Regions from separate parts of the Enterobacter sp. CFEC122 genome, predicted to be linked through region 3. Evidence: predicted binding sites of a transcription regulator. Region 3 holds the regulator's gene; each other region holds the start of a gene.
What was found. Region 3 encodes PurR, which represses purine synthesis genes. Its sites were predicted from a motif close to CANGCAAACGTTTGCNTG; they were not measured.

Region 1 (5,183 bases), on a different contig from region 3:
GGTATCTGCGTGATCCTGGCGGTGCTGATGTACCGCTCGAAGGCAACGCAAAAGCTGAATAACATCGCCTACGCGCTGATCATTGGCGGCGCGCTGGGCAACCTGTTTGATCGCCTGTGGCACGGCTTTGTGGTCGATATGATCGACTTCTACGTCGGCGACTGGCACTTCGCGACCTTTAACCTCGCTGATAGCGCCATTTGCATCGGTGCGGCGTTAATCGTGCTGGAAGGCTTCTTGCCGAAACCGGCCGCGAAAGAGCAGGCGTAAGCATCAATGCCGGGTGGCGCTACGCTTACCCGGCCTACCGAATTTGTGGCTTCCCGTAGGCCCGGTAAGCGTAGCGCCACCGGGCAACAGGTGACCCAAAACAAGCGAGCAATTTGCATGTCTAAATCCGTACAGAGCAACAGCGCGGTTCTCGTTCACTTTACGCTGAAGCTGGATGACGGCTCCACGGCCGAATCCACCCGCAACAACGGCAAACCGGCCCTGTTTCGTCTTGGCGATACCTCCCTGTCTGAAGGTCTTGAGCAGCAGCTTCTCGGTCTGAAAGAGGGTGAGAAAAAAGCCTTTTCGCTGGAGCCGGATGCCGCGTTTGGCGTGCCAAGCCCGGATCTGATCCAGTATTTCTCCCGTCGTGAGTTTATGGACGCGGGTGAACCGGAGATCGGGGCAATTATGCTCTTTACCGCTATGGACGGCAGCGAAATGCCTGGCGTGATCCGCGAAATCAACGGCGACTCGATTACCGTTGACTTCAACCATCCGCTTGCCGGGCGTACCGTTCATTTTGATATTGAAGTGCTGGAAATCGATCCGGCACTGGAGGCCTGAGATGCAGATCCTGTTGGCTAACCCGCGCGGCTTTTGCGCCGGTGTAGACCGCGCTATCAGCATTGTTGAAAACGCGCTGGAAATTTACGGCGCGCCGATTTATGTGCGTCACGAAGTGGTGCATAACCGCTACGTGGTCGACAGCCTGCGCGATCGCGGTGCCATCTTTATCGAGCAGATCAGCGAAGTGCCTGACGGTGCGATCCTGATTTTCTCCGCGCACGGCGTCTCTCAGGCGGTCCGTAACGAAGCGAAAAGTCGCGATCTGACCGTCTTCGATGCCACCTGTCCATTAGTGACAAAAGTGCATATGGAAGTGGCGCGCGCCAGCCGCCGTGGTGAAGAGTCGATCCTGATTGGCCATGCCGGCCACCCGGAAGTTGAAGGCACCATGGGCCAGTACAGCAACCCGGAAGGGGGAATGTACCTGGTGGAGTCGCCGGAAGATGTCCTGACGCTGAACGTGAAAAACGAAGCGCGCCTGTCGTTTATGACCCAGACGACGCTCTCCGTCGACGATACCTCAGACGTGATTGACGCCCTGCGTCAGCGCTTCCCGAAAATCGTCGGGCCGCGCAAGGATGACATTTGCTACGCCACCACCAATCGTCAGGAAGCGGTGCGCGCGCTGGCTGAACAGGCGGACGTGGTGCTGGTGGTCGGCTCTAAGAACTCCTCCAACTCTAACCGTCTGGCTGAACTGGCACAGCGAATGGGGAAGGCGGCGTTCCTGATCGACGATGCCACGGATATTCAGGAAGCGTGGGTTAAAGACGCGGCCTGCGTTGGCGTGACGGCCGGGGCGTCCGCGCCGGATATTCTGGTACAAAACGTCATTTCCCGCCTGCAGGAGCTGGGCGGCGGCGAAGCGGTGCCGCTGGAAGGACGTGAAGAGAACATTGTTTTCGAAGTACCGAAAGAACTGAGAATCGACGCCCGCGAAGTCGAATAGTCCCTTTTCTGATGAAAGGCCAGCACCTCCTGTGCTGGCCTTTTTTTTACCCGTTACTTTATCGTGACGACAAAATCATGTCTTTTACTGATATTTAAGTCGGTTTCACGTTAAATTCTAATTATTGGTGTTTTCAGTTGGCAGTGCTCAGAAAGGCTGGTTAATCTGAAAACGGTTTACATCATTTTAACGTAAGAGAATAACTATGCATGATGCACAGATCCGTGTCGCCATTGCGGGCGCGGGTGGACGTATGGGCCGTCAGCTGATTCAGGCGGCACTTCAGATGGATGGCGTAGCACTTGGCGCGGCGCTGGAGCGTGACGGTTCATCACTTCTGGGGACCGATGCTGGTGAGCTGGCGGGCGCGGGAAAGACCGGCGTCACCGTACAAAGCAGCCTGGAGGCGGTTAAAGAGGACTTCGATGTCTTCATCGATTTTACCCGCCCGGAAGGGACGCTCACGCATCTGGCATTTTGCCGCCAGCACGGCAAGGGGATGGTGATCGGCACCACCGGTTTTGACGATGCGGGCAAGCAGGCTATCCAGGATGCATCCAAAGAGATTGCGATTGTCTTCGCCGCAAACTTTAGCGTGGGGGTTAACGTCATGCTGAAGCTGCTGGAGAAGGCCGCGAAGGTGATGGGCAACTACACCGATATTGAGATTGTTGAAGCTCACCACCGCTATAAGGTTGATGCGCCATCCGGCACGGCGCTGGCGATGGGCGAAGCGATTGCTCATGCACTTGATAAAGATTTAAAAGACTGTGCGGTCTATGCCCGCGAAGGCCACACCGGGGAACGCGTGCCAGGCACCATTGGTTTCGCAACCGTCCGGGCGGGTGACATCGTCGGCGAACATACCGCGATGTTCGCCGATATTGGCGAGCGCGTCGAAATTACGCATAAAGCGTCCAGCCGAATGACGTTTGCCAATGGTGCCGTTCGATCCGCTTTGTGGCTGAAAGAGAAGAGAAATGGCCTTTTTGATATGAGAGATGTGCTGGATCTCAACAATTTGTAAGCATTATTACCCATCGTGATGTGGTTATTGCAGTCGTAATTATTTGATTGCATAGGGCAATAATTTATTGCCCTTTTATTTTATCTGTTTCGTGATTATTTTGTTCATTTAGCCTTGAAAGTATAGCTGTTCCTCTTGATTCTCGTTACTGAAATGTAAATTTTGACCACTTGGTCCACTTTTTGATGCTGCGTCGACTCATTTTTCATTAAACCCGGCGCGCAAGCGTTTTCCGCAGTGATTTACCTGATCTTTTTGTCGCTTAAGCTTCACTCGCCTCGCCAGATACGCAAAAGACTAAACAAAATATCGGTTTTAAGTTGACTTTTACCCACCAAATCTCCAGAATGCCGCCGTTTGCCAAAAATCCGCTGGCAACACATTTGCATTGATCCATGACATAGTTATGCATTAATATGCAAATAAAGTGAGTGAATATTCTCTGGAGGGTGTTTTGATTAAGTCAGCGCTATTGGTTCTGGAAGACGGAACCCAGTTTATCGGTCGGGCCATAGGGGCAACGGGTTCGGCGGTTGGGGAAGTCGTTTTCAATACTTCAATGACCGGTTATCAAGAAATCCTCACTGATCCTTCCTATTCTCGCCAAATCGTTACTCTTACTTATCCTCATATCGGCAATGTCGGCACCAATGCGGCTGACGAAGAATCCTCTCAGGTACATGCGCAAGGCCTTGTCATTCGTGACCTGCCGCTGATTGCCAGCAACTTCCGCAACACTGAAGATCTCTCTTCTTACCTGAAGCGCCATAACATCGTGGCGATTGCCGATATCGATACCCGTAAGTTAACGCGTCTGCTGCGCGAGAAGGGTGCACAGAACGGCTGCATCATCGCAGGTGATAACCTCGATGCGACGCTGGCGCTGGAAAAAGCGAAAGCTTTCCCGGGCCTGAACGGCATGGACCTGGCGAAAGAAGTGACTACCGCTGAAGCCTACAGCTGGACTCAGGGTAGCTGGACGCTGGAAGGCGACCTGCCGGAAGCGAAAAAAGAGAGCGAGCTGCCGTTCCACGTGGTGGCCTACGATTTTGGCGCCAAGCGCAACATCCTGCGCATGCTGGTTGACCGCGGCTGCCGCCTGACGGTGGTGCCTGCACAAACGTCTGCCGAAGACGTGTTGAAGATGAATCCGGACGGTATTTTCCTGTCCAACGGTCCTGGCGACCCGGCGCCGTGCGATTACGCCATCGCCGCCATTAAGTCCTTCCTGGAAACCGATATCCCGGTATTCGGCATCTGCCTCGGCCATCAGCTGCTGGCGCTGGCGAGCGGTGCGAACACCGTCAAGATGAAGTTCGGCCACCACGGTGGTAACCACCCGGTGAAAGACATCGATAACAACACGGTGATGATCACCGCGCAGAACCACGGCTTTGCCGTCGATGAAGCCTCAATGCCGGCTAACCTGCGCGTGACCCATAAGTCGCTGTTCGATGGCACCCTGCAGGGGATTCATCGTACCGATAAGCCAGCATTCAGCTTCCAGGGCCACCCGGAAGCGAGCCCGGGCCCGCACGACGCCGCGCCGCTGTTCGATCACTTCATCGAACTTATCGAGCAATACCGTAAGACCGCTAAATAATCAGGAGCCGAGAAGACAATGCCAAAACGTACAGACATAAAAAGCATCCTGATCCTTGGCGCTGGCCCGATCGTTATCGGCCAGGCCTGCGAATTCGACTACTCCGGCGCGCAGGCGTGTAAAGCCCTGCGTGAAGAGGGTTACCGCGTTATCCTGGTGAACTCTAACCCGGCGACCATCATGACCGACCCGGAAATGGCTGATGCAACCTACATTGAGCCGATTCACTGGGAAGTGGTGCGTAAAATCATCGAAAAAGAGCGCCCGGACGCGGTGCTGCCGACCATGGGCGGCCAGACGGCGCTGAACTGCGCGCTGGAGCTGGAGCGTCAGGGCGTGCTGGCCGAGTTCGGCGTGACCATGATTGGCGCGACCGCCGACGCGATTGATAAAGCCGAAGACCGTCGCCGCTTCGACGTGGCGATGAAGAAAATCGGCCTCGACACCGCGCGCTCCGGTATCGCACACAACATGGAAGAAGCGCTGGCCGTTGCGGCTGACGTGGGCTATCCGTGCATCATCCGTCCATCGTTCACCATGGGCGGCACCGGCGGCGGTATTGCCTACAACCGCGAAGAGTTCGAAGAAATTTGCGAACGCGGTCTGGATCTTTCCCCAACCAAAGAGCTGCTGATTGATGAATCGCTGATTGGCTGGAAAGAGTACGAGATGGAAGTGGTGCGTGATAAAAACGACAACTGCATCATCGTCTGCTCCATCGAAAACTTCGATGCGATGGGTATCCACACCGGCGACTCCATCAC
Region 2 (5,183 bases), on a different contig from region 3:
GCGTGAACCCTCTTCTGTACCAAGATAGTGTCCATCACCGTGGGTGGGTAAAAACCAGAAAAGATTCAGACTCATGATTTAGCTCCGTCTTTGCCTGCGGGTTGCCAGATGCGTTCGCGAATAGTGACCTGTTTTGGAACCAGGCGGTTTTGATAGAAGAGGTCAGCCGTTTGTTGCTGAAGTGCGGCGACGTGTGCGTCCACCGGCGTAATGGTGGTCGGCGGACGGTGGTTGAGATAGCTCGCGATCACCGGCTCAGGTAAGCCCATGGTTTTCGCCAGCAGGGCAATGCTCTCCTGACGCTGGCTCTGTGTCAGGGCATCGGCCTGGGTAAAGGTATCCAGCACGCCCTGAAGAAACGCGCCGTTCTTTTCAGCGTAAGGGCGCGCGGCCAGGTAGAACGAACCGGTCTGCTTCAGCGTGGTACCGTCTTTCAGCACGCGAACGCCACCCTGCAGCAATGCGGCGGAGTAGTACGGGTCCCAGATGGCCCAGGCATCAACGTTCTTCTGCTGGAACGCGGCGCGCGCGTCAGCGGGGGTAAGGTAGACGGGCTGAATGTCGGTGAACTTAAGCCCGGCCTCTTGCAGAGCGCGCAGCAGCAGGTTGTGCGAGCTGGAGCCCTTCTGGAAAGCGACCTTATGGCCTTTAAGATCGGCGACGCTTTTAATGTCGCTGTTTTCAGGCACCAGAATGACTTCGGCCTTAGGCTTTGGCGGCTCAACGCCAACGTAGATGAGGTCCGCTCCCGCGGCCTGGGCGAATATAGGTGGGATATCGCCCGTGCTGCCGAGATCGATACTGCCCACGTTCAGGGCCTCCAGCATCTGCGGGCCGGCCGGGAACTCCACCCAGGAGAATTTGGTGTCCGGGAAGCGTTTTTCCAGAAGCTGGTGGCTTTTTGCCAGCACCATGCTGACGCTGCCTTTCTGATACCCGATGCGTAAACTTTCCGGAGCCGTTTCTGCGGCATGGGCCAGCGAGGTAAGCGCCATCAAACCGGCCAGTCCGATGCGGGTTAACGTTTTAAACATGTGCGACTCCTTGAGGCTGACCAAACGCCGGGGCCTGGATATCTCTTCGGTGAAGGGCATGCCAGAACGTTTCCAGAGCGTTATCGAGGCGGGTTTGCAGGTTAGGCGTAAAGTGGGGTTTGTGTTGATAGTCGATGACCTGCGAGTCATCGGCGAAAACGCCGTGGAGGATCTCCTGCGCTTTCAACGCGTTCAGCACCGGCTTCAGGGCATAATCCACGGCCAGTAAATGGGCAACCGTACCGCCCGTTGCCAGCGGCAGCACCACCTTGCCGTCCAGCGCACGTTCCGGAAGCAGATCGAGCAGGGTTTTCAGGGCCCCGGAAAAGGAGGCCTTATAGATGGGCGTTGCTACGATCAGGCCGTCCGCGCCGTTAAGTTGCTCAATGAGGGTTTTCAGCGCGGGGCTGTCGAAACGGGCGTAGAGCAAATCTTCAGGTTCGAAGTTATGCAGGTTCCAGTGGCACACTTCCACATCCAGAGCATTCAGTTTTTCACGGGCATATTCCAGCAGGGCGCTGGAGCGCGAAGGGAATCGTGGACTTCCGGCCAGGGTAATGACGCGCATACTTCCTCCTTATAACTAATTGTTTGCTTTTATCTAACATTCATAACAATTTTAAGGAGTGTGACACCGCGCGTTTATTCCACTAAATGATTTATCTGCAATTAAAATGCAAAAAAGTGCATAAGAAATGGACGGGGAGGTAAACGATTGCGTTTTACGCGGGTTTTTTGCCGCAGGTCAATTCCCTTTCGCGACGGGATCGCCCATAATCCCCTCCCGGTTTGCACACCGGGAATCCAGGAGAGTTCATGTACTACCCCTTCGTTCGTAAAGCCCTTTTCCAGCTCGACCCTGAGCGCGCTCATGAATTTACATTCCAGCAATTACGTCGTATTACCGGCACGCCTCTGGCCGCGCTGGTGCGCCAGCATGTGCCGGTAAAACCTGTGCAGTGCATGGGGCTGACTTTTAAAAATCCGCTGGGTCTGGCGGCCGGTCTGGACAAAAATGGCGAGTGCATTGATGCCCTGGGCGCGATGGGCTTTGGCTCCATTGAAATCGGTACCGTCACCCCGCGCCCGCAGCCGGGAAATGACAAACCGCGCCTGTTCCGACTGGTGGAAGCCGAAGGGCTGATCAACCGCATGGGCTTCAACAACCACGGTGTTGATCACCTGGTCGAGAACGTAAAAAAAGCCCACTTTGACGGAATACTGGGCATCAATATCGGCAAAAATAAAGACACGCCGGTCGAGCAGGGTAAAGATGACTATCTGATTTGTATGGAAAAAGTCTATGCCTATGCCGGTTATATTGCGGTGAATATTTCGTCACCCAATACCCCGGGCCTGCGATCCTTACAATATGGTGAAGCGCTGGACGATCTTCTGAGTGCCATTAAAAATAAGCAAAATGAACTCCAGGCGATCCACCACAAATATGTTCCGGTCGCGGTTAAGATCGCCCCGGATCTTTCTGCCGAAGAATTGATCCAGGTTGCCGACAGTTTGGTTCGCCATAATATTGATGGTGTAATTGCGACCAATACCACACTCGATCGTTCCCTCGTGCAGGGAATGAAAAACTGTGACGAAGCGGGTGGGTTAAGTGGCCGTCCGGTGCAATTAAAAAGCACCGAAATTATTCGCGCCCTGTCTGCGGAATTAAATGGCCGCCTGCCGATTATTGGCGTCGGCGGCATTGACTCCGTGATTGCTGCGCGTGAGAAGATGGCGGCGGGTGCGTCCCTGGTGCAAATCTATTCCGGCTTTATTTTTAAAGGGCCGCCGCTGATTAAAGAAATCGTTACGCATATCTAATCTTTTCTCGTAATCAGACAACCGGGGCTTTATTTCCAGCCCTGGTTGTTTTATATTCCGTCACTGTTGCTTATTTAGACATTATAGTCTTTTATTAATGGTGTTATAAACGAAGCGGCAAACAGGACATTTTTAGTACAGGACGTTTCGGGGACGGGAGAGAAACATGCGAATTAAACCTGACGATAACTGGCGCTGGTATTTTTGCGACGAGCATGACCGAATGATGCTCGACTTAGCCAATGGCATGTTGTTTCGCTCTCGTTTTGCCCGCCGAATGTTAACCCCGGACGCTTTTTCCCCGTCAGGCTTTTGCGTTGATGACGCTGCGCTTTATTTCTCCTTTGAGGAAAAATGTCGCGATCTGATGCTCTCGAAAGAGCAGCGCGCCGAGCTGGTATTAAATGCGCTGGTGGCTATCCGTTTCCTGAAGCCGCAAATGCCAAAGAGCTGGCATTTCCTGCCGCACGGCATGAACTGGACCCCGGCAACGGGCGATGCGGCCAGCGTCAACCTGAGCGATACCGCAGAAGAGGTGAGCCTGCTGGTGGTGGAGCCAGGCGAAAATGCCGCGCTCTGCCTGCTGGCCCAGCCTGGCGTGACGATTGCCGGCCGGACGATGCAGCTCGGGGATGCCATTAAGGTCATGAACGACAGGCTGAAGCCCCAGCTTCGCGTGGATGCCTTCAGCCTCGAGCAGGCGGTTTAAGCTTCCAGCTGTACGGACGTTTTCGGTACGCAGCTACAGCACAGAATTGTGCCGTCATTTCCAGTTGCCGACTTTTTCAACGCACTCACTTCGCCATCCACCAGTCTGATACGACAGCATCCGCAAATGCCCGCGCGGCAGGAATAGGGTATGCGGATCCCCGCTTGTTCCAGTTGCTCAAGCAGTACCTGCTGGTTGTTACCCCGGATAACGTTGCCCTGCCAGTGAATATCTACCGCAGAGGCGACGTTCGTCTCAACGTCGACAAGCTCCTCCTCCTGACCCGAGCCGTACACTCTTGCTGGCCCACGGGCAAGAATTTCGACCTCATCGCCGACGCGGATCGCGCCGCTGGAGCGTGGGATCAGGTTCTGGCCGAAATCGACATCGCCATTATCCTGCGCGGTGCGGAATGATTGCAGGGTTTTCAACGGTTCGCCGGAAGGATGCTTCTGGCCTTTCTCCGGGCTCACCGTCGTGAAAATGCAGCGGCTGCAGGGCTTCACCACGTCAAAAATGACGCTGCCGATGCGGATCACTTTCCAGGTATCTTCGTCCCAGGCCTCGGCACCCGTCACCACCAGGTTCGGACGGAACTGTTCCATCTGAACGCTGGCTTTGCAGCGGCCTTGTAAATCACGCAGCGAGGCTTCGTTCGTCAGCAGGAACGGGAAGCCATCGGCGAAGGAGAGGGGAACGGCGTCGTGTCGCTTCACGCGACGCGTCAGTTCAGGTCCAACCCAGCGCAGCTGCACGTCGCGGGAGAAGAAGCCGCTTAACCAGCGGTTAATTTCATCCGGGGCGATGCGCGCGGTAAAGTGGTTCCCCCACACTTCCGTTGGCGCATCGACGGGCGCAAAATCAGCAAAGCGAATCACCGCGCTGGAACCGTCCGGCGCGGTAAGGTGCAAACCGTCGTGAAGCGGGGAAGGGGTAAAGCGAACCATCTGAGGGAACTGGCGTGCGGTAATAAACGTACCGTCAGGCTCGGTGACCATAAAAATGCGATCGAAGGCGAATCCGCTCATGTCGGCCAGCGCGTGAGAGACGCCGATGCCGCGCATGGATTTCACCGGATGAATAAAAAGCCTGGATAACGTCGCCACTGCACACTCCCTCGAATGAAAATAAGCCTTCAACTTTATGACATACACGCCATATTAGCTATAATGCGCGACAATTTTCTAAGAGTAAAAGTGACGATATGAATTCTCTGTTTGCCAGTACGGCCCGTGGGCTGGAAGAGCTGTTAAAAACTGAACTGGAAAGCCTGGGCGCACAAGAGTGTCAGGTGGTTCAGGGTGGTGTCCATTTTGAGGGCGACACGCGGCTTATTTACCAGAGCCTGATGTGGAGCCGCCTGGCGTCGCGCATCATGCTGCCGATGAAGGAGTGCAAGGTTTATAGCGACCTTGACCTCTACACCGGCGTACAGATGATCGACTGGACAGAGATCTTCACCCCGAATGCCACCTTTGCGGTCCATTTCAACGGCGTGAACGACGAGATCCGCAACAGCCAGTACGGTGCCCTGCGCGTAAAAGACGCCATTGTGGACTGCTTTACGCGTAAAAATAAGGAACGTCCGAACGTCGATCGTGAAAACCCGGATC
Region 3 (5,183 bases):
CGCCGGTGGCGAACCTGTCGGTGAACTGGCTACCGCCATCAACGCCGCCTTTGGCAGCTTCGCGGAATTCAAAGCGAAATTCACCGATGCCGCCATCAAGAACTTCGGTTCAGGCTGGACGTGGCTGGTCAAAGAGGCGGATGGCAAACTGGCTATCGTGTCTACCTCTAACGCAGGCACCCCGCTGACCACCAGCGCGAAGCCGCTGATGACCGTGGACGTATGGGAACACGCTTACTACATCGATTACCGTAACGCGCGCCCTAACTACCTGGAGCACTTCTGGGCACTGGTTAACTGGGACTTTGTGGCGAAGAACTTCACCGCGTAAGAGACACGCAGAAGGGTTCGCCCTTCTGCGTTTTTGGTTTATTCCGCAGCGCAGGCTGCTTCTGGCTGTTTACGACCCGACATCATCACCAGCAGCAGACCGAGCGCGGCAACAATCGCCCCCATCACCGGCACAAAACTGTACCCCAGCCCACCGGAAATCACGGCCCCACCGGCCGCCGCACCGAGCGCATTGCCCAGGTTGAAAGCACCAATATTGACCGAGGATGAGAGGCCCGGCGCTTCATGCGCGACGCGCATCACGCGCATCTGCAGCGGTGGCACCACCGCGAACGTTGCAGCCCCCCAGACGACCATTGCGATCGCGGCACCAAACTCGTTGCGCGCCAGCCACGGAATGGCGATCATGATAACAATCAGCAGGGTTAAGAAGCCCTTCAGCGTTCCGCTCACGGAACGGTCGGCAAATTTCCCGCCGAGATAGTTGCCAATCGAGAAGCCCACGCCAATCAGCACCAGCATCGCGGTAACGAAGAGTGGCGTTGCGTGGGTGATGTCATGCAGCACCGGTGAAATATAGGTATAGAGGGTAAACATCGCCCCTGCCCCCAGCACGGTGGTCAGCAGCGCGGAGAGCACCTGCGGGCGCATCAGCACCGCCAGCTCCTTACGCACTTCCGGACGTTCTCCGGCGCTGCCCTTTGGCAGGGAGAAGAACAAGGCCACCATCGCGACCACGCCCAGTCCAGCCGTCGCCAGGAAGGACATCCGCCAGCCAATGACCTCGCCCAGCCAGGTTGCCGCAGGAACGCCGCCGATGTTAGCGATGGTCAGGCCCATAAACATGGTGGCTACGGCGCTGGCCTGCTTGTGTTTCGGCACCACGCTTGCCGCCACAACCGACCCCAGCCCAAAGAACGCGCCGTGGTTAAGGCTGGTCAGAATACGCGAAAGCATCAACGTGGTGTAGTCCGGCGAAATGGCCGAAAGCACGTTGCCGAGGGTGAAAATCGCCATCAGGAAAATCAGCGCATTGCGGCGCGCGCGGTGTGAAAGGAGAAGCGTCATCAGCGGCGCCCCCACCATCACGCCAATGGCGTAGGCGCTGATTAACATGCCGGCCGCAGGGATCGAGACGTCCACGCCGCGGGCGATAACGGGCAGTAACCCCATCGGGGAAAATTCAGTGGTGCCAATCCCAAAAGCGCCAATCGCCAGGGCCAGCAGGGGAAAATTGATTTTCATGCGTCAACTCCGGATGCCGTGTCATGTGGTGACACAGAACAAAGAAGCGGAAAGCATGACATCAATCACAAAAAATGAGAAGTTTACAAAATGGCAAAAGATTTTTGCCTTAGGAGTAACAATCGAGGTGAGCGGGAGGGAGAAGGCTCTCCCTCCGCGTAAATCAGTGCAGCGCGGCCGTCAGACCCGCCGCGACAATCAGAGCCAGCACAACCACGGTGGTGAACAGCGAAAACTTCAGATCGGAACTCATCAATTTTTCTCCTTTTAATCCCCCCACGAAAAGTGAGCCTGCTCATTTTTGCATAATTTACGTCAAAAATCTTCCTAGATTTAGGCTGATAAACACTTTACCTCTTCCCCTTTTCATCAAGATAGGACAAAATTCCACGCTAAATTTATTAGCGTACCGGCCATTGACCCCCTCCTGACGTCCCGTGTCGTTTTCCCGGCGTGCCGCAATTCAAGATTGCGTGATAAGGGTGAGAGAAGGCAAACGTTTACCTTCAAGTTTTTCAGGAGTTTAGGATATGGTCTGGAGTGACATTTAATGGCAACAATTAAAGACGTAGCAAAACGCGCAAACGTTTCCACTACAACCGTATCACATGTAATTAACAAAACCCGCTTTGTGGCGGAAGAGACGCGCAACGCCGTCTGGGCAGCGATCAAAGAGCTGCACTATTCGCCAAGTGCGGTTGCGCGCAGCCTCAAGGTTAATCACACCAAATCCATTGGATTGCTGGCGACCAGCAGTGAAGCGGCCTATTTTGCCGAGATCATAGAAGCGGTAGAGAAGAACTGCTTCCAGAAAGGCTATACCCTGATTCTGGGCAACGCGTGGAACAGCATAGAAAAACAGCGCGCCTACCTGTCGATGATGGCGCAAAAGCGCGTCGATGGCCTGCTGGTCATGTGTTCCGAGTACCCGGAATCCGTGCTGTCGATGCTGGAAGAGTATCGCCATATCCCCATGGTGGTCATGGACTGGGGTGAAGCGCGCGCGGACTTCACCGACTCCGTTATCGACAACGCCTTCGAAGGCGGTTACATGGCGGGTCGTTACCTGATCGAACGCGGTCACCGCGAGATTGGCGTGATCCCCGGTCCGCTGGAGCGTAACACCGGCGCGGGCCGTCTGGCCGGTTTTATGAAAGCGATGGAAGAAGCGCTCATCACCGTGCCGGAAAACTGGATCGTGCAGGGCGACTTTGAGCCGGAATCAGGCTACCGCGCGATGCAGCAGATCGTTTCCCAGCAGCACCGCCCGACCGCCGTTTTCTGCGGCGGTGACATCATGGCCATGGGCGCGCTCTGCGCCGCCGATGAGCTGGGTTTGCGCGTACCGCAGGATATTTCCGTGATCGGGTATGACAACGTGCGTAACGCGCGCTTCTTCACCCCGGCGCTGACAACCATTCACCAGCCAAAAGATTCGCTGGGCGAAACGGCCTTCAATATGCTGCTGGACAGAATCGTCAACAAGCGCGAAGAGTCGCAGTCCATTGAAGTTCACCCGCGCCTGATTGAACGCCGTTCCGTTGCGGACGGTCCGTTCCGCGACTACCGTCGTTAATCCCTTGACGGGGCCAGCTACGCTGGCTCCCGTAACCATTCCCGGTTTAGGGTTTCGCTGTCCCCCAGATAATCCAGCAGCCAGGCCATGGCGGGCGAGACATCATTTTGTTGCCAGGTCAGGCAGCAGGCTGCGTCCGGGAACGGATTCTCCAGCGTCAGTTCAACCCATTCTCCGGTATCGATGCGTGGACGCGCAAAATGAGCGGGCACCATCGCGACGCACAGCCCGGCGCTGAGGCACGTCGCCGATGATTCCCAGTCAGGAGCCACCACCCGCCGCTGGTTATCCAGAAGCCAGGTGATACGCTTGGGCAATGAACGGGACGTATCCTCCAGCACCAGCGACGGCCAGTTGCGCAGCGTATCGTCGCTCAGCGGACCTTCCATCGCTGCCAGAGGATGATCGCTGGCCACCACGCATTTCCAGCTCAGCATCCCCATGTCGCGAAAGGCGTAACGTCCCCCGACCGGGATCGCCTGCGTCGCGCCAATCGCCATCTCCGCCCTGCCGTCCGCCAGCGCATCCCAGACGCCGTTGAACACCTCCTGCGAGACCCGTAGCTCGACGTCAGAGAAATGACGATAGAAATCCACGATCATCTGCCGGGTGCGTTCCGGCTTCACGATGTTATCTACCGCGATGGCGAGATGCCCCCGCCAGCCGTTGGCGATCTGCTGACACTGTTCGCGGGTGATCTGCATTTTTTTGATAACAGAACGCCCTTCTTTCAAAAACCATGCTCCGGCGGGCGTTAATTCCACGTCGCGATGCCGCCGTTCAAACAGCGGAACCGCCAGCCACTCCTCAAGCTGACGCACCGTGTAGCTGATGGCCGAAGGGACGCGGTGCAACTCCTGCGCTGCACCGCTAAAGCTGCCGTTACGCGCAACAGCATCGACCACTTCAAGAGAATAATCTGACCACATTTTCTGCCTGCAAAAAATTTGAATGCACACGCCAAATATTAGCGTTTCACAAGCCGCTTTGCACTCCCTACACTCTGCGCCAACGTACACCTGCCTCCTCAGGAGAATAAAAGAATGCAACCCAGGAAAGGATTTTTAGTCTGGCTCGGCGGCTTAAGCGTGCTGGGCTTTTTGGCCACCGACATGTACCTGCCCGCGTTTGCCGCGATGCAGGAAGACCTGCAAACCCCTGCCGCGGCCATCAGCGCCAGCCTGAGCCTGTTCCTTGCCGGTTTTGCTTTCGCCCAGCTGCTCTGGGGACCGCTCTCGGATCGCTTCGGTCGTAAACCGGTGCTGCTGCTGGGTCTGGCCATTTTTGCCGTGGGCTGCCTGGGGATGCTGTGGGTGCGCGATGCTACCTGGCTGCTGGTGCTGCGCTTCGTTCAGGCCGTGGGCGTCTGTGCTGCGGCGGTGACCTGGCAGGCGCTGGTGACCGACTCCTACCCGGCTAACCGCACAAACCGTATTTTCGCCACCATTATGCCGCTGGTGGGCCTCTCCCCTGCCCTGGCTCCGCTGCTGGGCAGCTGGATCCTCGCGCACTTTGACTGGCAGGCCATTTTTGCCACGCTGTTTGCCATCACGCTGGTGCTGATGCTGCCGGCGTTTGCCCTTAAGCCCGCGCATAAAAAAGAGGCGCATGCCGACGCGACGCCGATTACCTTCACCTCCCTGCTGAGCGCCAAAGCGTATCGCGGGAATGTCCTGATTTATGCCGCCTGTTCGGCCAGCTTCTTCGCGTGGCTCACCGGCTCGCCGTTTATTCTGCACGATATGGGCTACAGCCCGGCGGCCATCGGTCTGAGCTATGTTCCGCAGACCATCGCGTTCCTGGTGGGCGGGTACGGCTGCCGCGCGGCGCTGCAAAAATGGGAAGGTCAGCAGATGCTGCCATGGCTGCTGGTGCTGTATGCCCTGAGCGTTATCGGGACCTGGGCCGTCGGGTTTATTCCGGGCGCGGGCCTGGCTGAAATTTTGATCCCCTTCTGCGTGATGGCCGTGGCGAACGGGGCGATTTACCCTATCGTTGTGGCACAGGCGTTACGTCCGTTCCCGCAGGCGACAGGCCGCGCCGCCGCGCTGCAAAATACCCTGCAGCTGGG
Region 4 (5,183 bases), on a different contig from region 3:
ACCATGCCCCTTGCAGCGTCCAGTCCGTCGCTGCCCCCAGAACCGGCAGCCAGGCTTTTTGTGCAATACCGCCCAGCCCTACTACGCCAATGCGTAATTTTTTCACCGTCAGTCTCCCAAATGTGCCAGCAGGGCATCCAGACGCTGTTTCAGCCCGGCGACCTCGTCTTCCAGCGCCTCTACGCGGGCAACCAAATCATCATCTACGGCCGTTATGTCAGTTGCGCTGGATTTAACTGAACTATCAACGTCACCGCTGAACAGGTGCATATAGCGGCTTTCACGCTTGCCCGGCTCGCGCGCCAGACGCACCACGTAAGGACCGTCTTCACGCGCGGCCAGCCCTTCGAGGGTCTGCTCGACCTCCTGCATATCGCTGAACTCATGCATACGGGAAGCGCGCGTGCGCAGTTCTCCCGGCGTCTGCGCTCCGCGCAGCAACAGCGTGGTGATGACCGCCACTTCCGCACTGCTCAGCTTCAGGTCACCAAATTCGGAGTTACAGAAGCGCTGTTCGTATTTGGTCACGCGGTTGCCGAAGCCGCTGACGGTGCGCAGATAGTGGCGTTTGACCAGCGCATCCAGCACGTCCTGAACCTCATGCTCGCTGAGGTTCATCACCGGCTCGCGGTTGGTTTTCTGGTTGCAGGCCATGGTCACGGCGTTGACGGAGAGCGGATACTGCTCCGGCGTGGTGACCTGTTTTTCGAGTAAGCACCCAATCACGCGCGCTTCTGTACCGTTTAGCTGATACTTCATCTTTTCTCCTTAACGACCTGCAGTCCAGTCCCGGGTGGTTAATGCCGTCAGAACGTGGTCGCGCCACTCTCCGTCTATCAGCAGATAGTCTTTGGCGTAACCCTCTTTTTCGAACCCTAAACGCGCCAGCAGATTTCCGCTGCGCTGGTTATGCGGCATATAGTTCGCCATAATGCGATGAATGTGCTGGGTGCGTTGCATATAGCGGATCGCTACCGTCAGCGCCTCGTACATCAGCCCCTGCCCCTGCCACTTCTGGCCGATGGAGTAGCCCAGGTAGCAGGCGTGAAACGATCCCCGCACCACGTTTGAAAAATTGGCGATCCCGATAATCTCTTTCTCTTCAGGATCCAGCAGCGCGAAATAAAACGCGCTGCCCTGCTTGTGAAATTCCGTAATCATGCTGAGGCGCGCCTGCCAGCCGGAAGGGTAACAATGGCTCTCATCCCGAACGGGTTCCCAGGGTTTTAAAAACTGGCGATTCTCGGCGTAATAATCCGCCAGACGCCAGGCATCACGCTCATGCACCAGACGAACGACCAGCCTGTCCGTTGTCAGACGCACTTTTGGCACATTACTGCGATAGCCAAACATCGATACCACTCCTTCCCGTCACTTCAGCTTGCCCATTAGCTTTACTATACCTGCGCCTGCGCCGTCTGTGAAAACAGTGACATACCATTTTCACCTCTTTTCACATTTTTCGATGAGAACTCTCTATCAAAGCACCCTTTTGATAAAAAAATATTGTCACGTGCAGGGGTGGGAAAAAACGCGGCGACACCGCAGAATGTTAGCGTGCTCACCATCTTATTTTCCCTGGAGGGAAAATGTCCCGCGTATCACAGGCCAGGAGCCTGGGTAAATATTTCCTGCTCGTCGATAACATGCTGGTCGTGCTCGGCTTTTTTGTCGTTTTTCCGCTTATTTCGATCCGCTTTGTCGATCAGATGGGCTGGGCGGCATTAATGGTCGGCATTGCCCTGGGGCTACGCCAGTTTGTCCAGCAGGGCCTGGGCGTCTTTGGCGGGGCTATCGCCGACCGCTTTGGCGCGAAACCGATGATCGTCACCGGTATGCTGCTGCGCGCGGCAGGGTTTGCCACGATGGCGGTCGCCCAGGAGCCCTGGCTACTCTGGTTCTCCTGTTTCCTCTCCGGTATCGGGGGCACGCTGTTCGATCCGCCCCGCACCGCGCTGGTGGTAAAGCTGATTCGCCCGCAGCACCGCGGCCGTTTCTTCTCGATTCTGATGATGCAGGACAGCGCCGGGGCGGTTATCGGCGCCCTGCTGGGAAGCTGGCTGCTGCAGTATGATTTCCGTCTGGTCTGCGCGGCTGGGGCGGTGCTCTTTATGCTGTGCGCGCTGTTTAATGGCCTGTTCCTGCCGGCGTGGAAACTGTCAACGGTGAAAGCGCCGGTTCGGGAAGGGCTGGGCCGCGTCCTGCGCGACAGACGTTTTGTCACCTATGTGTTGACCCTGACGGGATATTACATGCTGGCCGTGCAGGTCATGCTGATGCTGCCGATCATGGTTAACGACATTGCAGGTACCCCTGCAGCGGTGAAATGGATGTACGCCATCGAAGCCTGCCTGTCGTTAACGCTCCTCTATCCGATTGCCCGCTGGAGCGAGCGGCGTTTTCGCCTGGAGCATCGCCTGATGGCCGGACTGTTCCTGATGACGCTGAGCATGATGCCGATCGGCCTGGTGAACACGCTCCAGCAGCTGTTTACGCTGATTTGCACGTTCTATATTGGCTCGATCATCGCCGAGCCTGCCCGCGAAACGCTGAGCGCCTCGCTTGCGGATGCGCGTGCACGCGGCAGCTATATGGGGTTCAGCCGACTGGGGCTGGCGCTTGGCGGGGCATTAGGTTACGCCGGCGGCGGCTGGTTGTTTGATGCTGGCAAAGCGTTAAATCAACCTGAACTTCCGTGGATGATGCTGGGCGTGGTGGGCTTTATGACGCTACTCGCCCTGTGGTGGCAGTTCAGCCAGAAACGCAGCGCAAGCGGCATGCTCGAGCCCGGCGCGTAGCCTTTCCCTCGGGCGGGAGCCCTTCCCGCCCCACTTCTCAGTTTTTTCTGCTGGTTTCTGCCCATTCACGCTGACATACTGGCGTAACAGGACAGAAGCGCCGATTTTTCGTTGAGGAACACTATGAAGAAAATTGTCTTAGCCGCGGCATTGATTGTCAGCGGCCTGCTGGTTGGCTGTAACCAGCTCACGCAATACACCGTCAGTGAACAGGAAATTAATCAGGCGCTGGAAAAACATAACAATTTCTCGAAAGACATTGGCGTACCGGGTCTTGCCGATGCGCATATCGTGCTCACAAACCTCACCAGTCAAATCGGACGTGAAGAGCCAAACAAAGTCACCCTGGCCGGTGATGCGGACCTCGATATGTCCTCCCTCTTTGGCAATCAGAAAGCCAACATCAAGCTCAAGCTGAAGGCACTGCCTGTTTTCAACAAAGAGAAAGGGGCGATTTTCCTGCAGGAGATGGAAGTGGTCGACGCGAAGGTGTCTCCGGACAAGATGGCGCCGGTTCTGCAAACCCTGATGCCCTATCTGAATCAGTCGCTGCGGAATTACTTTAACCAGCAGCCCGCGTACGTCTTAAGTGAAGACAAAAGCAAGGGTGAAGCTCTGGCGAAAAAATATGCAAAAGGCATAGAGGTGAAACCGGGCGAAATTATCATTCCTTTCACCGATTAACCTGAAGGGCGCTGCGGCGCCCTTTTTTTTCACGGAAAAGTGTGCAAACGAAAACGTTTCCGCTTATGATTTGTGTCCGGCAAAAACAGCCATCCTTATGACTGATTCCTGACAAGCCGGAGCTTCCATGACTGCACAACCCCAGGTTCTTAAAATCCGCCGCCCTGACGACTGGCATATCCATCTGCGTGATGGCGATATGCTGAAAACCGTCGTGCCTTATACCAGCGAAATTTATGGCCGCGCGATTGTCATGCCTAACCTGGTGCCACCAGTCACCACCGTCGATGCCGCGATAGCCTATCGCCAGCGCATTCTCGACGCCGTTCCTGCGGGACACGATTTTACCCCGTTGATGACCTGCTATCTGACCGATTCACTGGATCCGAACGAAGTGGAGCGCGGGTTTAACGAAGGCGTCTTTACGGCAGCGAAACTCTACCCGGCGAATGCCACCACCAACTCCAGCCACGGCGTCACCAGCATTGATGCCATTATGCCGGTGCTGGAACGCATGCAGAAACTGGGTATGCCGCTGCTGGTTCACGGCGAAGTAACGCATGCCGAAATTGACATTTTCGACCGCGAAGCCCGTTTTATCGAGACCGTGATGGAGCCTTTGCGCCAGCGCCTGCCGGCGCTGAAGGTGGTCTTCGAGCATATCACCACCAAAGACGCGGCAGAGTACGTGCGTGACGGCAACGATCTTATCGCCGCCACCATTACGCCACAGCACCTGATGTTTAACCGTAACCACATGCTGGTGGGCGGGGTGCGCCCTCACCTCTACTGCCTGCCTATTCTTAAGCGCAACATCCACCAGCAGGCGCTGCGCGAGCTGGTCGCCAGCGGGTTCTCCCGCGCGTTCCTCGGTACCGATTCCGCGCCTCACGCCCGCCATCGTAAAGAGGCGAGCTGCGGCTGCGCGGGCTGCTTCAACGCCCCAACGGCGCTTGCCAGCTACGCAACCGTGTTTGAAGAGATGAACGCGCTGGAACATTTCGAAGCATTCTGCTCCCTTAACGGCCCGCGCTTCTACGGCCTGCCGGTCAACGACACCTTCATCGAACTGGAGCGTAAAGCGAGCCACGTTGAGGAGTCCATTGCCCTGACGGACGACACGCTGATCCCCTTCCTGGCGGGTGAAACCGTAAGCTGGACGGTAAAACGTTAAAAAATCAGTGCCCCTTGTTGTCAAACTGATAATATAACTGTATAAATAACCAGTATATTACACAGGGGGCATTTATGCGTATTGAAGTCACCATAGCCAAAACTACCGTTCTGCCTGCCGGCGCGCTTGATGCACTGGCAGGCGAATTATCCCGTCGTATTAACAACACCTTTCCCGACAACGCGGGTGCCGTCACGGTGCGTTACGCCGCGGCGAACAACCTCTCCGTCATTGGCGCCGCAAAAGAAGATAAAGATCGCATCAGCGAAATCCTCCAGGAAACGTGGGAAAGCGCTGACGACTGGTTCATCACGGATTAACACTGCTCCCTCATTGTGTTTTTTTGCCGGGTCGCCCCGGCTTTTTTTTGCCTCATAATCCTGTAAGTTCAAAATAATTCGGCATCTTCTTTAAAAATCGTGAACGAGATGGTGTTTTATTGTTCGAACAATCCTAAAAAGCAGAAAAATGTGTTGCCACCTGTTTATTTTTCCCTTCGGAACCCTTATTACTTGGTATACTGAAGT

Region 1: carA (glutamine-hydrolyzing carbamoyl-phosphate synthase small subunit) is a predicted target of PurR. The motif match lies at 3,035-3,052, and genes of this name have one in related genera.
Region 2: pyrD (quinone-dependent dihydroorotate dehydrogenase) is a predicted target of PurR. The motif match lies at 1,739-1,756, and genes of this name have one in related genera.
Region 4: pyrC (dihydroorotase) is a predicted target of PurR. The motif match lies at 3,529-3,546, and genes of this name have one in related genera.

What each region holds. Positions count from the first base shown of each region.
Region 1 covers NZ_JBRIQR010000004.1:161,456-166,638, forward strand. Annotated here, with positions in the region: gene lspA (signal peptidase II) at 1-270, shown strand, start outside; gene fkpB (FKBP-type peptidyl-prolyl cis-trans isomerase) at 388-837, shown strand; gene ispH (4-hydroxy-3-methylbut-2-enyl diphosphate reductase) at 839-1,789, shown strand; gene dapB (4-hydroxy-tetrahydrodipicolinate reductase) at 1,995-2,816, shown strand; gene carA (glutamine-hydrolyzing carbamoyl-phosphate synthase small subunit) at 3,271-4,419, shown strand; gene carB (carbamoyl-phosphate synthase large subunit) at 4,438-5,183, shown strand, end outside.
Region 2 covers NZ_JBRIQR010000001.1:277,900-283,082, forward strand. Annotated here, with positions in the region: gene ssuD (FMNH2-dependent alkanesulfonate monooxygenase) at 1-75, opposite strand, end outside; gene ACVCAM_RS01245 (aliphatic sulfonate ABC transporter substrate-binding protein) at 72-1,034, opposite strand; gene ssuE (NADPH-dependent FMN reductase) at 1,027-1,602, opposite strand; gene pyrD (quinone-dependent dihydroorotate dehydrogenase) at 1,851-2,861, shown strand; gene zapC (cell division protein ZapC) at 3,028-3,570, shown strand; gene ACVCAM_RS01265 (YcbX family protein) at 3,567-4,676, opposite strand; gene rlmKL (bifunctional 23S rRNA (guanine(2069)-N(7))-methyltransferase RlmK/23S rRNA (guanine(2445)-N(2))-methyltransferase RlmL) at 4,775-5,183, shown strand, end outside.
Region 3 covers NZ_JBRIQR010000011.1:19,218-24,400, forward strand. Annotated here, with positions in the region: gene sodB (superoxide dismutase [Fe]) at 1-331, shown strand, start outside; gene ACVCAM_RS09655 (MFS transporter) at 370-1,536, opposite strand; gene cydH (cytochrome bd-I oxidase subunit CydH) at 1,700-1,789, opposite strand; gene purR (HTH-type transcriptional repressor PurR) at 2,087-3,112, shown strand; gene punR (DNA-binding transcriptional activator PunR) at 3,130-4,041, opposite strand; gene punC (purine nucleoside transporter PunC) at 4,156-5,183, shown strand, end outside.
Region 4 covers NZ_JBRIQR010000050.1:21,104-26,286, forward strand. Annotated here, with positions in the region: gene ACVCAM_RS23430 (Gfo/Idh/MocA family protein) at 1-106, opposite strand, end outside; gene ACVCAM_RS23435 (YceH family protein) at 109-759, opposite strand; gene rimJ (ribosomal protein S5-alanine N-acetyltransferase) at 769-1,353, opposite strand; gene mdtH (multidrug efflux MFS transporter MdtH) at 1,590-2,798, shown strand; gene ACVCAM_RS23450 (lipoprotein) at 2,922-3,482, shown strand; gene pyrC (dihydroorotase) at 3,610-4,656, shown strand; gene dinI (DNA damage-inducible protein I) at 4,731-4,976, shown strand.